DNA from 2 places in the Glutamicibacter sp. PAEs-4 genome. Region 2 is predicted to be linked to the other one. Evidence: predicted binding sites of a transcription regulator. Region 2 holds the regulator's gene; the other holds the start of a gene.
The links. The regulator Rex, encoded in region 2, represses fermentation and respiration genes when NADH is low (regulators of the CRP and FNR family bind a similar motif). The targets are predictions, from matches to a motif close to CTTGTGAANNNNTTCACAAG.

Region 1 (6,383 bases), 890 kb from region 2:
CGATGGCCACGCCGATGCGGTCCTTGACGGAGTTGGCCGGGTTGTAGAATTCCAGCTTCACGGCAATGTTGCCTGGCAGGCCCTCGCCGACGCGATTCAGGTTCACCAGCGGAGTGTTGCCGACGACTTCGGTGACGTTGTTGTAGATCTTGCCCATCTTGTATGCAATCCTTACGTGTACTTTATGCAGCCGCAGATAGTTGCGGCGAAATAACTGCTGGAATCTGGCGTAACCGCCGGACACCCATCGGGTTCACAACTAACCCTAATAGGCCTAAAGCGCGACTAGGCTTCGTTTAGCCATTGAGCGTAATATTTCCTGACTTTTGCGAGCTTTGGATCGATAATCACCCGGCAATATCCGACTTCTTGGTTTTCGGAGTAATAATCCTGGTGAATTTGCTCGGCAGGATAGAAATCTTTCGACTCTTCCAGCGTGGTGACGATCGGATTGGGGTATACACGCGAGAACTTGTCGATGGCGGCCTCGAAAAGTTCGCGCTGTGCATCGTCGAGCGGGAACATCGCCGAGCGGTACTGGGTTCCAACATCGTAGCCCTGGCGGTTCAGCGTGGTCGGGTCGTGCACGGTGAAGAACATGTCCAGGATGACGTCGGCCGGAACCACTTGCGGATCGAAGATCACCGCGACACCTTCGGCATGACCGGTGGTGCCGCTGCAGACTTCGCGGTAGTTCGGATCCTTGGTGTGGCCGCCGATATATCCGGAAATTACCGCGTAGACGCCACGCGTTCGCTGGTACACGGCATCCAAGCACCAGAAGCAACCGCCAGCTAGCACGAAGGTGCTCAACTTGGTGTCCTGGACATCCAGGGTCGGGGTGAATTGATGAGGTGACTGAAGGCTGAGAATACTCACACAGTTCACAACGTTGCGGCGTTGCATTCTGTTCCATCCTCATTTGCACCGCGTAGTCTGGTTGGTATGCAGAGCAAGGCAAATAACTCGCAAGACCTGGGGAAGAGCAACGTTTCCCCGGAGGCCTCGACGCTCAAGCCCGTTACCGAAGAAAAGCCAGAGCAGCCGGTGGAAGACACCTCGGCTGCGCAGACCACCCTGGGTAACGTCCTTGAAGCCGCCGAGGAACTTTGGCCAAAGTCATTGGCCGAAGATTGGGATGCCGTTGGGCTGGTCACCGGGCGAACCGGCCAGCAGATTTCCAAGATCGTGATGGCTGTTGATCCAACGCTGGAGGTGATCGAGGACGCAATCGAGCGTGGGGCCGATCTGCTGATCACTCACCACCCGCTGCTGTTGCGCGGAGTCACCCAGGTTGCCGGCACGACATTCAAGGGTGAGGCCATCCACCGCCTGATTGAATCCGGTACCGCATTGCTGACCGCGCACACCAATGCCGACAGTGCCATCGGGGGCGTCAACGACGCGCTGGCCGATGCCTTCGGGCTGAAGGACTGCGTGCCGTTGGTGGAGTCCAAGGACGGGCTGCCCGAGGAAGGCCTGGGCCGGGTGGGCTTCTTGGAGAAGCCGATGAAGCTCGACGATTTCGCGGAACGCGTCTACACCGTGCTGCCGGCCGTCGCCGGCGGAGTGCGCGTCGCCGGAGACCGCAACGGAATCATCCGGAAGGTTGCCCTGTGCGGCGGCGCCGGCGATTCCCTGTTCGATGCGGTGCGCTCGCACCAGGCCGATGTGTACGTAACCGCCGACCTGCGCCATCACCCGGCAAGCGAAGCGCGCGAAGCTGCCAATGGCGGCTTCCCTTACCTGATCGACGTTTCCCACTTCGCTTCGGAATGGGTCTGGCTCTCGGCCGGTGCCCGCGCCTTGGGCAATGTGCTGAACGATCTGGGACATGCGGTGGAAATCGAGGTATCCCAGGTGAATTCCGATCCTTGGGACTTTGTCCTGACTCCATAGCCGGAGTTTGGCATGCTGCACCACGTAGAGATCTGGGTGGAGGATTTGGCAGCCAGCACAGCATCGCTGGGCTGGCTGCTGACCCGTCTGGGCTACACGGCCAATTCGCAATGGGCCAACGGCATCAGCTATTCCTGCGGCGATTTCTATATCGTCCTGGAATCAGGTCCGGATGCGAAGAAGCAACGTCATGACCGGCTGGCTCCAGGGCTGAACCATTTGGCCTTCCAAGCCGGCACCAGGCAGGCCGTCGACACGTTGGCCGCCGAAGCGCTGGAGCGCGGTTTCAGCCTCATGTTCGCGCATCTGCACCCATACGCCGGGGGAGCGCAGCACTATGCGGCCTATTTGGAGGATGCTTCCGGATTCGAAGTCGAACTGGTTGCAATGCAGCGATGATGCCATGCAGGCCTAGCGGAATTGCTCGGCTGGCACGGCATCATTCTCCTTCGCAACGCTCTCAGGCTGCGTGCTTCACGGTGGTGAACTGGTGGTCTTCTGGCAGCAGGATGTTCAGGGCCAGGCCTTTCTTGTCTTCCACCAGCGACGCTTCCCACTTGGTTTGGACCAGGTCGAGCAATTCTCCAGGATTCTTTGGTTCGACCGGCTGCTCGACCAGGAAGCGCGCGACCTCGCCCCGGGTGTGCTTGGCGAAATGCGAGACCACTTTCGGCGTTCCGTTGCGCATCTGGAAGACGTTGACCGCAACGGTGTTGCCACTGGCTGGCTTGTAGGCGGCTGCGTAGGTGCTCGACCGGGCGTCAACGATCAGCTGGCTGCCGGCCGCCTCATCGAGCACCGGGGCCAGCCGCTTCTTCCACCAGGTGGCCAGCTTGCCCAGCGGCTCGAGCTTGACCGACATGGACAAGCGGTAGGGCGGAATGCGATCGCCAAATCGCACGGCACCCCACAGTGCGGAGATCACGATGATGGATTCGTCGGCACGCCGCCGCGCGGCTTCTTCCAGGCTCGCGTAGCCCAGGGCTTCGAAGAGCACTCCCGAGTAGATATCGTGCGCCTTGGCGGCCGGCTCGGTGTGCAGGTTGATATTCCGTGCTACCTCATTGGCCAGCGAAGCTCCGACCCCCAGCAGGTCCATGGCATCGTCCCTTGCCGAGACTTCTGCAAGGGCGTCTAGCACCAGGCGGCGTTCGGCAGAGAGCTCCGGAAAAGAGAGATCTTCGATTTCGAAGGGAGCTCCTTCGGCGTGGGCGGTCTTGCCTTCGGAAGGCGGCAACAAAATAAGCACGCTCTCCAGCTTATCGGAGTCCACCTGCTGCTCTGCGCCGGCCATGTCCCCGCCGTGGCGACTCCGGCTGTGAGCGATCCAGTGTTCGAAAGTGGTCCGAAGGCTGTCCTGAACCGATTAGACTGGTAGTGAATGGGATGGCCAGACGGTCGCGTGGCAAGCAATTGTCCCGAGGAACGTCCGGGCTCCACAGAACAGGGTGGTGGGTAACGCCCACTCGGGGTAACCCGCAGGCTAGTGCCACAGAAAATAGACCGCCAGGTTTTCCTGGTAAGGGTGAAACGGTGGTGTAAGAGACCACCAGCACCCCAAGTGATTGGGGTGGCTAGGTAAACCCCACTCGGAGCAAGGTCAGACAGACTGCGTTATGAGGGCTGTTCGCCCCATGCAGTCGGGTGGACCGCTAGAGGCTGCCGGCAACGGCAGTCGTAGATAGATGACCGTCCCGCTTCGGCGCGACAAAACCCGGCGTATCGGCCATCCCATTCATTAATTCCTTCGCTGCATCCAGCCCTTCATTCCTGATCGCATCGCCCGGCCCTTGCCCGCTCGTGAGATGATTCACAGTTCCCGATCCGCGCTTTTTCAGCGCACGGTCTAGAATGGATCATGTACTTACGAGGATGATCCTGTTACCTCGTGCCACCGCAAAAGCAATGGTGCTTCCCACGGTGCCAACCGACTTCATGGATCTGCGAGTCGGCTGAATTGGAAGGATTTTCTGTGACCCAGCAGTCTGTCGTTGCCCAGCAAGAATGGAGCGGGCGCGAAGAGCTCGCCGAGGCCATGATTCCACTGATCGGACGTCTGTACCGCAAGAACAATGTGGTGACCTCCGTCTACGGCCGCAAGCTGATCAACCAGTCCGCCATCGACATCATCAAGGCCCACCGCGTCGTGCGCCGCATCGATGGCGAAGAGCTCGACCTGAACGACACCAAGGCGATCCTCGATGCCATCGAGTCCCTGAATGTCGGCTCGGTCTCCGTTGATCTCGGCCGTATGAACAAGAAGTTCAAGGAGTCCGGTTCCGCTGATCTGAACGCCTTCCTGGCTGATGAATTGGGCGAGAAGGTTGGCCAGGCTGGCGCAACCGACGCAGAACCGCAGGATGTCGTGCTGTACGGCTTCGGCCGCATCGGCCGCCTACTGGCCCGCATCCTCATCGAGCGCGGCGGCTACGGCCTGCGCCTGCGTGCCATCGTAGTCCGCAAGGGCGCGGAGAACGACTTGGTCAAGCGCGCCTCGCTGCTGCGCCGCGACTCGGTGCACGGCCGCTTCGACGGCTCGATCACCGTTGACGAGGAAAACAACACCATCCTCGCCAACGGCACCCTGATCAAGGTCATCTACTCGAATGACCCGACCACCATTGACTACACCGAGCACGGCATCGACAACGCCATCGTCGTCGACAACACCGGCCGCTGGCGCGACGAGGCCGGCCTGTCCCAGCACCTGCAGGCCAAGGGCGTTTCCCGTGTCCTGCTGACCGCACCCGGCAAGGGCGATCTGAAGAACATCGTTCACGGCATCAACGATTCGTGGATCACCGCAGAAGACAAGATTGTCACCGCTGCATCGTGCACCACCAACGCCATCACCCCTGTGCTCAAGGCGCTGAACGAGAAGTTCGGTGTTACCCACGGACACGTCGAGACCGTTCACTCGTTCACCAACGACCAGAACCTGATCGACAACTTCCACAAGGGCGAACGCCGCGGCCGCTCGGCAGCGCTGAACATGGTGATCACCGAAACCGGTGCCGCCAAGGCTGTTGCCAAGGCCCTGCCGGAGTTCGAAGGCAAGCTGACTGGCAACGCCATCCGCGTTCCTACCCCGGATGTCTCCATGGCGATCTTGAACCTCAACCTTGAGAACGAGACCACCAAGGAAGAGCTGAACGCCTACCTGCGCGAGACCTCGCTGACCTCGAACCTGCACAAGCAGATCGACTACATCGATTCGCCTGAGGTTGTTTCCACCGACTTCGTCGGCTCGCGCCGCGCTGGCATCGTTGACGGCCTGGCCACCATCGTGTCCGGCAAGAACGCTGTCGTCTACGTTTGGTACGACAACGAATTCGGCTACTCCTGCCAGGTAGTCCGCGTCATCGAAACCATGGCCGGCACCCACCCAGCCGCAGTGCCTTCAGTGAAGGCAGAAGCCGTCACCGTCTAGGACCTCAAGGGTTTCAGCTGAAGGGGCCATCCCAACGCATTGCGCGTTGGGATGGTCCCTTCTTCGGTTCTGTGCCTGCGATAGGAACGGTCTTGCCGGGTTTTCCTGATGCACGCTTTTCCGCGTCGTGGGCAGGACCGGACGGGGGTCCAGTATTCCCGGGGGTCGCTATCCTGTTTCCTGCGCTCAGAACCTATTGCCAGAGGAAGTGCCCTGTGCAAGGCTCGGGGCATGATGCGATCAACGAATCCGGCCCTGAACCACGGCGGGTGGCCCGCGGACATGTCGCTGTCCATGGATGATCACGCGCAGCCAATCCAGATGCTGTTGTTCATCCGGCAGGCCTGGGGTCTAGCCGAAGATCTCGCGCTGCCCCAGCTCAGCCCGGTTCCCGAGACGGGATCCTCGGCCCTGCCGGACGAAGCCGACCGGGACCTGTGGGAGCAACGGTGGATCCAGACCTGGTCGAACGCGTGGGTGGGAAAGGCGCAGGGTGCCCACCGTATCCCCGGGCTGGCGGCAACTACCGCGGCAACCGGTTCAGCCACCGGCAATGATTTCTGGACCCAGCAGTACGGCGACGAGGGGATCGACCTCATCGTGTTCGAGCAATGGGAACAGGTGTTCGATCCGTGGTTGGGATTGAATCCAGAACCGGTGCTGCGCAGTACGGAGGTCCAGCCGGTGCTGGTCGCCGCCTGGGAGCGCGGGTTGACGGATCTCATCGTGGTGCCGTGGGCTGGGTACTGCATGCACCGGCTAGGCGATTCGCACCTGGCAACCTCCTTCGAAACCGCCGCCAACTGGTCCCTGCTCAGGCAGGCGCTCGCAGAGTGGAGTCGCGCGCCGCTGACGTGAGGCGTCGCCAGTTGCTGCGGCGGTCTTCCGTCAACGACCATCTGCACATCAAGGCGAGGCATGGAGGCTGCGGATCCGGAGGCGCATCCGCTGCGCCGGACTGCTAGGCTCTACGCCATCGGGGATGGGATCGAGGTGGACCGATGGACAGGACCAGGGTACTGGCAGCACGCATGGCCAGCCAGCTTCTGCTGGA
Region 2 (6,383 bases):
AAGTCCAGCGGCTGGCCGAAGTGGGATTCGGATTCGCGGTCGAAGACAATATCGAACTTGTCCAGGGTCACTGCGTAGCCAGGGAGGTTATCGGCATTGAAGTTCGTGCCAGGGGTGAAGGAATCATAGGCGACCAGCGAGTTCACGAAGGTTTCCCCCTCGACCACCACACGCTGCCCGGTGTAGCCCAGGGAGCCGCCGATCGCCGCGGAAGCAAGGACGCCCACCAGCGAGATGTGGAAGAGCAGGTTGCCGATTTCGCGGGTGTACCCGCGCTCAGCGGCAACCGAGGCACCGGTGGCATCCTCGCGGCGCTCGACGCGGTAGCCGCGCTTCTTCAGGATCCTGAACGCATCATCGATGACCTGCTGGTCATCGGGCGTATCGGCTTCGCCTTCAAGAATTTCATGCGTGCTGTACTGGGGCAGGCGGTCCAGGCGCGCCGGGGTCCGCGGTGGCGGGGTGCGCAAGGCCTTGGCGTGCTTCTTCACACGCGGGAGGATGCAGCCGATCAGCGAGATGAACAGCAGGATGTAGATCGCGGAGAACCACACCGAGGAGTACACGTCGAACATCTGGAAGCGGTCCAGCCAGGGGCCAGCGGTGGTGTGCTGCTCCAGATACTGGGCGACAGATTCGGGGTTGGCATCGCGCTGCGGGAAAATCGAGCCCGGCACCGCAGCGACAGCGAGCAGCAGCAGCAGGAACAGTGCTGTCGGCATCGATGTCAGCTGGGTCCAGATCCAGCGCATGGAGCCCACGAATCCCAGGGCAGGCACGTCGCCGGTTCCCTTGGACTTCCGTTGTTTTTTCGCCATTAAATTGGCAACCTCACTTCATTGGCAAACCAGTTTTGCAGTTCTGCTACCCATGTTCCCCAGAGCCCTGTCACCATGACCAGGCCCAAGGCGATGAGCAGTCCCCCGCCCAAACGCATGATCAGTACTTGGTGCTTGCGGAAGAACGCCAGCGCCTGCATGCCGCGCTGCAGACCCATTGCGATCAGGATGAAGGGCAGGCCCAACCCGAGGCAATAGAACACGGTCAGCAGGGTTCCGCGGCCCACGTTCGCGTCCACTCCGGTGGACATGATCAATACCGCGCTCAACGTCGGTCCGATGCACGGCGCCCATCCCAACCCGAAGGTCAAGCCCAGCACCGGGGCGCCCCACAAGCCGGCAGGCGGTTTCTTATGGATCTTGCGGTCCCGCTGCATCCAGGAGAATCCGCCCATGAAGACGATGCCCATGAAGACCACGACCAACCCCAACGCCTGGGTGACCCAGGAGCCGTTGAACCTCAGCCATGCGGACGCCTGGCTGAAGAGCACGCCGGCGGCAATGAAGACCACAGAGAATCCCAGGACAAAGAGCAGCACGCCGGAGACGACCCGGCCGCGGCGGTGGTCCTTCAAATCTGCGCCAGTCAATCCGGTGACGTAGCCGAGATAGCCCGGCACCAGCGGAAGGACGCAAGGCGAGAGGAAGGAGACCAATCCGGCCAGCAGGGCCACTGGTGCGGCCAGGAGCAACGACCCGTCCAGGACGATGTCGGCAAAGGGATTAGAGGTCACTGCTCAGCTCACAACTCTTCGGTCAGAGCGGTGCTGATCAACGATTTGAGAGTACCCGGCTCCACCGCACCGATCACGCGGGCACGGACACGTCCCTTGCGGTCCAGCACCAGCGTGGATGGAACAGCCTGCAGCGGCACGTACTTGGTCATCGCCAGCTGGATCGCCCCGTCAGTGTCCTGCACGGACTCGTAGGGAATGTCGAAGGTGCGTTCAAAGGCCTTCGCGGCTTCGGCTTCGTCGCGTACGTTGATGCCGATGAATTCGACCTTCTCGCCGAACTCTTCGGCAATTTCCTTCAGATCCGGCGCTTCGATGCGGCACGGTGCACAGGCGGCATACCAGAAGTTCATGACGACCGGCTTGCCCTGCCACTGCGTGAAGTCGATGTCCGTGCCATGGTACGTGGTGGCCTTGATGGCCACCGGTTCGCTGCGCTTGGAGACTTCGTATTCTTCCACTGCACCGTCGCCGGCAATGTAGTTCTTGCCGTCGCCGCTGTTCGCTTGCGCGGTCAGCGCATCTTCCTTGCCGCTGCAGGCAGCCAGCGGCACCACGGCGGCGGCAACCATCAGCGATCGCAGCATGGTACGGCGGCTCAACGGACGAGGATTAGGCACGGGATCAGTCATTTGCTTTAGGCTCCAGGGATATTCGCCGCGCCGGCAAGCAGCTCGGGGCACGGTTCGGTGTAACGCACGGAGACCAATTCGTCTCCCTCAAAATCAAAGCTGGTGATGGATGCAAGGGTGCACTCGCGCTGGCGCGGATCATGCCACAGACGCTTCTTCTCGGCGGCTCGGCGCGTCACCCAGATCGGCAGCTGATGGCTGACGATGATGACCTCGGAGCCTTCGCCGTGTTCGGCGACCGCTGCCTTGCGATGCTCGTCCATGGCCAGGCGCATGCGGGCTACCTGCTCGACGTAGGCTTCACCCCATGAAGGCTTCAGCGGGTTGACCAGCAGTGGCCAATACTTCGGCTGGCGCAGGTGCTCTGCGACCTTGGACAGGCCCTCGAGCTTGTTGCCCGCTTCAATCACCCGTTCGTCGGTGTGGATCTGCAGGTCCAAGGCCTTGGAGGTCGGCGCGGCAGTCTGCTGGGCACGCAAGAGCGGAGAGGCTACCAACCGGACCACGTTGCCGCCTTCGGCCTGGCGCTTGGCAAAATATTCGCCTGCCCCATCGGCCATCTGGAATCCCAGTTCCGAGAGCCCGAAGCCGGGGATCCTGCCGTAGAGCATACGGTCAGGGTTGAAAGCTTCCCCATGGCGCAACAAATGGACAGTCGATAATGGCATGATTCCAGTGTCTCAAATATTCGGTGCAAATTAGCCATATTGTGGCCACCGTCAACTATTCACAGGACACGCATTGGAATCCCATATGGAAAAACCATCCTTTCGGAGGGGTTGCTCACAATGACCTGCCACTACGCTTGGTAAATAAGATAGTTCGACCCAGAAGGATGCATGATGAGCGACTACGATCCTAACCAGCCGGGCCAGCCCTATAACCCGAACCCTTCGGGCCAGGGGTCATCGCAGAACCCTTACGGTGAAAACCCCTACGGCCAGCAGCCCTCGCCCTATGGCCAGAACCCGTACGGCCAGAATCCGAATCCCTACGGGCAGCCGCAGGCTCCGGGCTACGACCAGTATGGCCAGGAGGGCGGCTACGCTGGCGTGCAGCCGCCGACCGAGCGTCCGCGGACCTTGGCCATCGCTTTTGGCTTGATCTTGCTCGCCGGCATTTTCAGTGCCCTGGCCAGCTGGCTGATGGCCAACTCCAACATGATGGCGAACATGATTGGCCAGCAGTGGTCCTTGGTCCAAGAAGAGTTCGAGAAGCAGATGCAGAGCACTCCTGGCATGGAGCAGGATCCGCTGGTCGAGCAGATGATGGCCAGCCCTGAAGCGTTCATGTCCCAGGTCAATTCCATGATGTCGAGCTTCGTGATTGTCGGCATGGTCATCACCTTGGGCCTGTACTTCCTGGTGGGCTTCTTCGTTGGCCGCGGCGTGGGCGCCATGCGCATTATCGCCACGATCCTCGGTGCAATTTCGCTGCTGAACCTCGTGACGACCGTTCCAATGATCAGCATGTTCGCCGACACCCAGGCCGGAATCATCAATGCCGTCTACGTTGTGGGCATCTTGCTGGGCGTTGCCGGCGTGGTCTTCTCCTGGCTGCGCCCGTCCTCGCAATACATTGCGCAGCGCCGCCAGGCCCGCCTCGCGGGCTTCCGCTAAACCCCTGGCCTTGCAGCTTCGCTAGGCCCCGCAAGAACAGTCAAGGCGTAGCCGCGTCATCCCATCGGAGGATGATGCGGCTACGCCTTTCTGCTTGCCGGAGTTTCAGCCTTGGACGGCGAGGTAGGCAAGGATCTGCAATTCGGTGGACAGGTCGACGCGCCGCAGATTCATTCCCGCTGGTACGCGCAGCGGCTTCGGCGCGAAGGAGAGCACCGAGCGGACCGACAGCTCGGCCAGTTCGTAGACCAGATCCTGCGCGGCTTCTCCGGGGACGGCCAGGACGGCAATGTTGATTTCCTCGCGTTCCACGACAGCAGCCAAGTCCGCGATGGCTTCCACATGCAGTTCGCCAACTGCGCTGCCCACCAGTGCAGGATCGACATCCAGAATCGCCTTGACGTTGAAGCCGCGAGTCTTGAACCCTGCATAGCCGCTGAGCGCCCGGCCGAGGTTGCCTGCGCCGAGAATGGCCACACGCCAGTCCTGGTTCAAGCCAAGTGTGCGGCTGATATGTTCTGCCAGCTCGCGGACCACATAGCCCACACCGCGGGTTCCGTAGGATCCCAACCAGGAAAGGTCCTTGCGCAAGATGGAGGGGTTAACGCCGGCTTCCTTGGCCAGCACACCGGAACTGGTGCGTTCCAGGCCTTGGGCTTCCAGGGCGTTCAGCGCGCGCAGGTATTGGGTTAGTCGAGCCAGCGTGGCCTCAGGCAGGACCCGGGCTTCAAGCTCTGACATCTTCGTTCTCCCGCACTTTTCGGTGCTCTGGACGAGCACAACGCATATTCATGAATTCCGCCGCGGCTAGCTGCGCAGCAGCCGTTCGAGACGCTGTGCGTCGATGTGCCAGAAGTCGCGGACTGCTCCGTCGATGAGCAGCACCGGCACTTCTTCGTGGTGCTTTGCCAGCAGTTCAGGGTGCTGGTCGATATCGAGTTCGGAAAACTCCATATTCAGCCGTCCAGTCACCTCGGCCACGGTTGCGCGTGCGGCGTGGCACAGGTGGCAGCCTTCTCGAACCAATAGCTGGATCTGATGCAAAGTACTCACCTGCCTATAATCTCACGAGCCGTAACCACGCTTAAACTTGGCGATGAAATAAACTGGATCAAATGCCTTCCATCGATCCACACCCCAGCCCGAATTCCGCCCTGGCGCCGGAAACGGTCGCCGCTTTTTTCGATGTCGACAACACGCTTGTGCGCGGCGCCTCGCTGTATCTGCTGGCCCGCAAGCTGCATGAGCGCCGTTTCTTCCAGTTCCGCGAAATCCTCTGGTTCGCGCTCAAGCAGCTGCGCTTCGCCGCCCGAGGCGAGCACCTCGGGGACATCCACCAGATCCGCGACCGTGCATTGATGATGGTTCGCGGGATTCCGGTGTCAGAGATCGAGAAGATCGGCAACGAGATCTATGACGAATACATCGAACCCAAGCTGTGGACCGGGACGGTAGCCATTGCCCGCCAGCATCGGACGGTGGGGCGTGAGGTCTGGCTGGTCACTGCCACTCCCCTGGAAGTGGCGAATGTCATCTCAGATCGCCTGGAACTTACCGGCGCACTGGGCACCGTAGTGGCCAGCGAAGACGGTTTCTACACCGGAGCGCTGGCCAGTCCGATCCTGCATGCTGCGGAAAAGGCCCAGGCCGTGCGCTCCCTGGCGAAGGCTCGCGGAATCTCGTTATCGAAGTCCTGGGCGTACTCGGATTCCTACAATGATGTTCCCCTGCTTGAAGCCGTGGGCAATCCGGTGTGCATCAATCCCGATGCACGGCTGCGCGCCTACGCCAAGCGCCGCGGCTGGCAGGTCTATGACTTCCGCACCGGCCAGCGGGCCGCCAAACTGGGCCTGAAGGCCGCTGGCGTCCTTGGCGCGCTCTGGGCTGCCCGGCGTTCATTCGTGCGCCGTTCCGGCTCTTAGGCGGGCGTTGAGCGGTTTTGGATAAAGCAATCGCCACCGTTCAGCAGTATCACTGTGAAGCGGTGGCGATGATTGCCAAGCGGCAAACGCTCAGAAGCAGATTTACTTCTTGTTGCGACGCTGGTGGCGGGTCTTGCGAAGCAATTTGCGGTGCTTCTTCTTCGACATACGCTTGCGGCGCTTCTTGATAACAGAGCCCATAGTGGTTCCTCACAAACTAAATAAATGCGTCAACCCCAAACGCCTGCTTGCGCGCGAGCACAAGGACAAGGTTGACCGGACGTTAAACGTTCCTTAACAGATTACCCGCTTTTCGGCCATGCTCTGACCATCGCGCGGACTATCGACCGTAGGAACCGGTACCGTGCTGCGGATCAATGGCCGCGGCATTCAGATATGATTCCACGGCGTTTTCCGGAACACGATAGGAGCGACCGAACTGAACAGCTGGCAGATCACCGGCGTGGATCAGCCGATAAACGGTCATTTTGGAAACACGCATCATGTCGGCGACTTCGGCCACAGTCATGAATCGGGCTCCGGCAAAATTCTGTTTATCCGTCATGCGGGATATTCTCCTGACGCTGATCTCTAATTCGTCGCGTTATTTTAGCGAAGATGAACTTACACGACTTTG

Region 1: a site for Rex is predicted at 3,697-3,716, ahead of ACR9WD_RS07850 (glyceraldehyde-3-phosphate dehydrogenase). Genes of this name have one in related genera too.

What each region holds. Positions count from the first base shown of each region.
Region 1 is NZ_CP195017.1:1,659,119-1,665,501, forward strand. Features, by position in the region: gene cysK (cysteine synthase A) at 1-157, opposite strand, end outside; gene msrA (peptide-methionine (S)-S-oxide reductase MsrA) at 286-813, opposite strand; gene ACR9WD_RS07830 (Nif3-like dinuclear metal center hexameric protein) at 946-1,899, shown strand; gene ACR9WD_RS07835 (VOC family protein) at 1,912-2,298, shown strand; gene ACR9WD_RS07840 (YaaA family protein) at 2,360-3,148, opposite strand; RNA gene rnpB (RNase P RNA component class A) at 3,282-3,637, shown strand; gene ACR9WD_RS07850 (glyceraldehyde-3-phosphate dehydrogenase) at 3,872-5,329, shown strand; gene ACR9WD_RS07855 (hypothetical protein) at 5,561-6,187, shown strand; gene ACR9WD_RS07860 (winged helix DNA-binding domain-containing protein) at 6,331-6,383, shown strand, end outside.
Region 2 is NZ_CP195017.1:2,553,517-2,559,899, forward strand. Features, by position in the region: gene resB (cytochrome c biogenesis protein ResB) at 1-818, opposite strand, end outside; gene ACR9WD_RS12090 (cytochrome c biogenesis CcdA family protein) at 818-1,573, opposite strand; gene ACR9WD_RS12095 (TlpA family protein disulfide reductase) at 1,582-2,205, opposite strand; gene ACR9WD_RS12100 (histidine phosphatase family protein) at 2,211-2,873, opposite strand; gene ACR9WD_RS12105 (hypothetical protein) at 3,048-3,824, shown strand; gene ACR9WD_RS12110 (redox-sensing transcriptional repressor Rex) at 3,930-4,604, opposite strand; gene ACR9WD_RS12115 (glutaredoxin family protein) at 4,632-4,877, opposite strand; gene ACR9WD_RS12120 (HAD family hydrolase) at 4,940-5,746, shown strand; gene ACR9WD_RS12125 (30S ribosomal protein bS22) at 5,849-5,947, opposite strand; gene ACR9WD_RS12130 (helix-turn-helix domain-containing protein) at 6,087-6,311, opposite strand.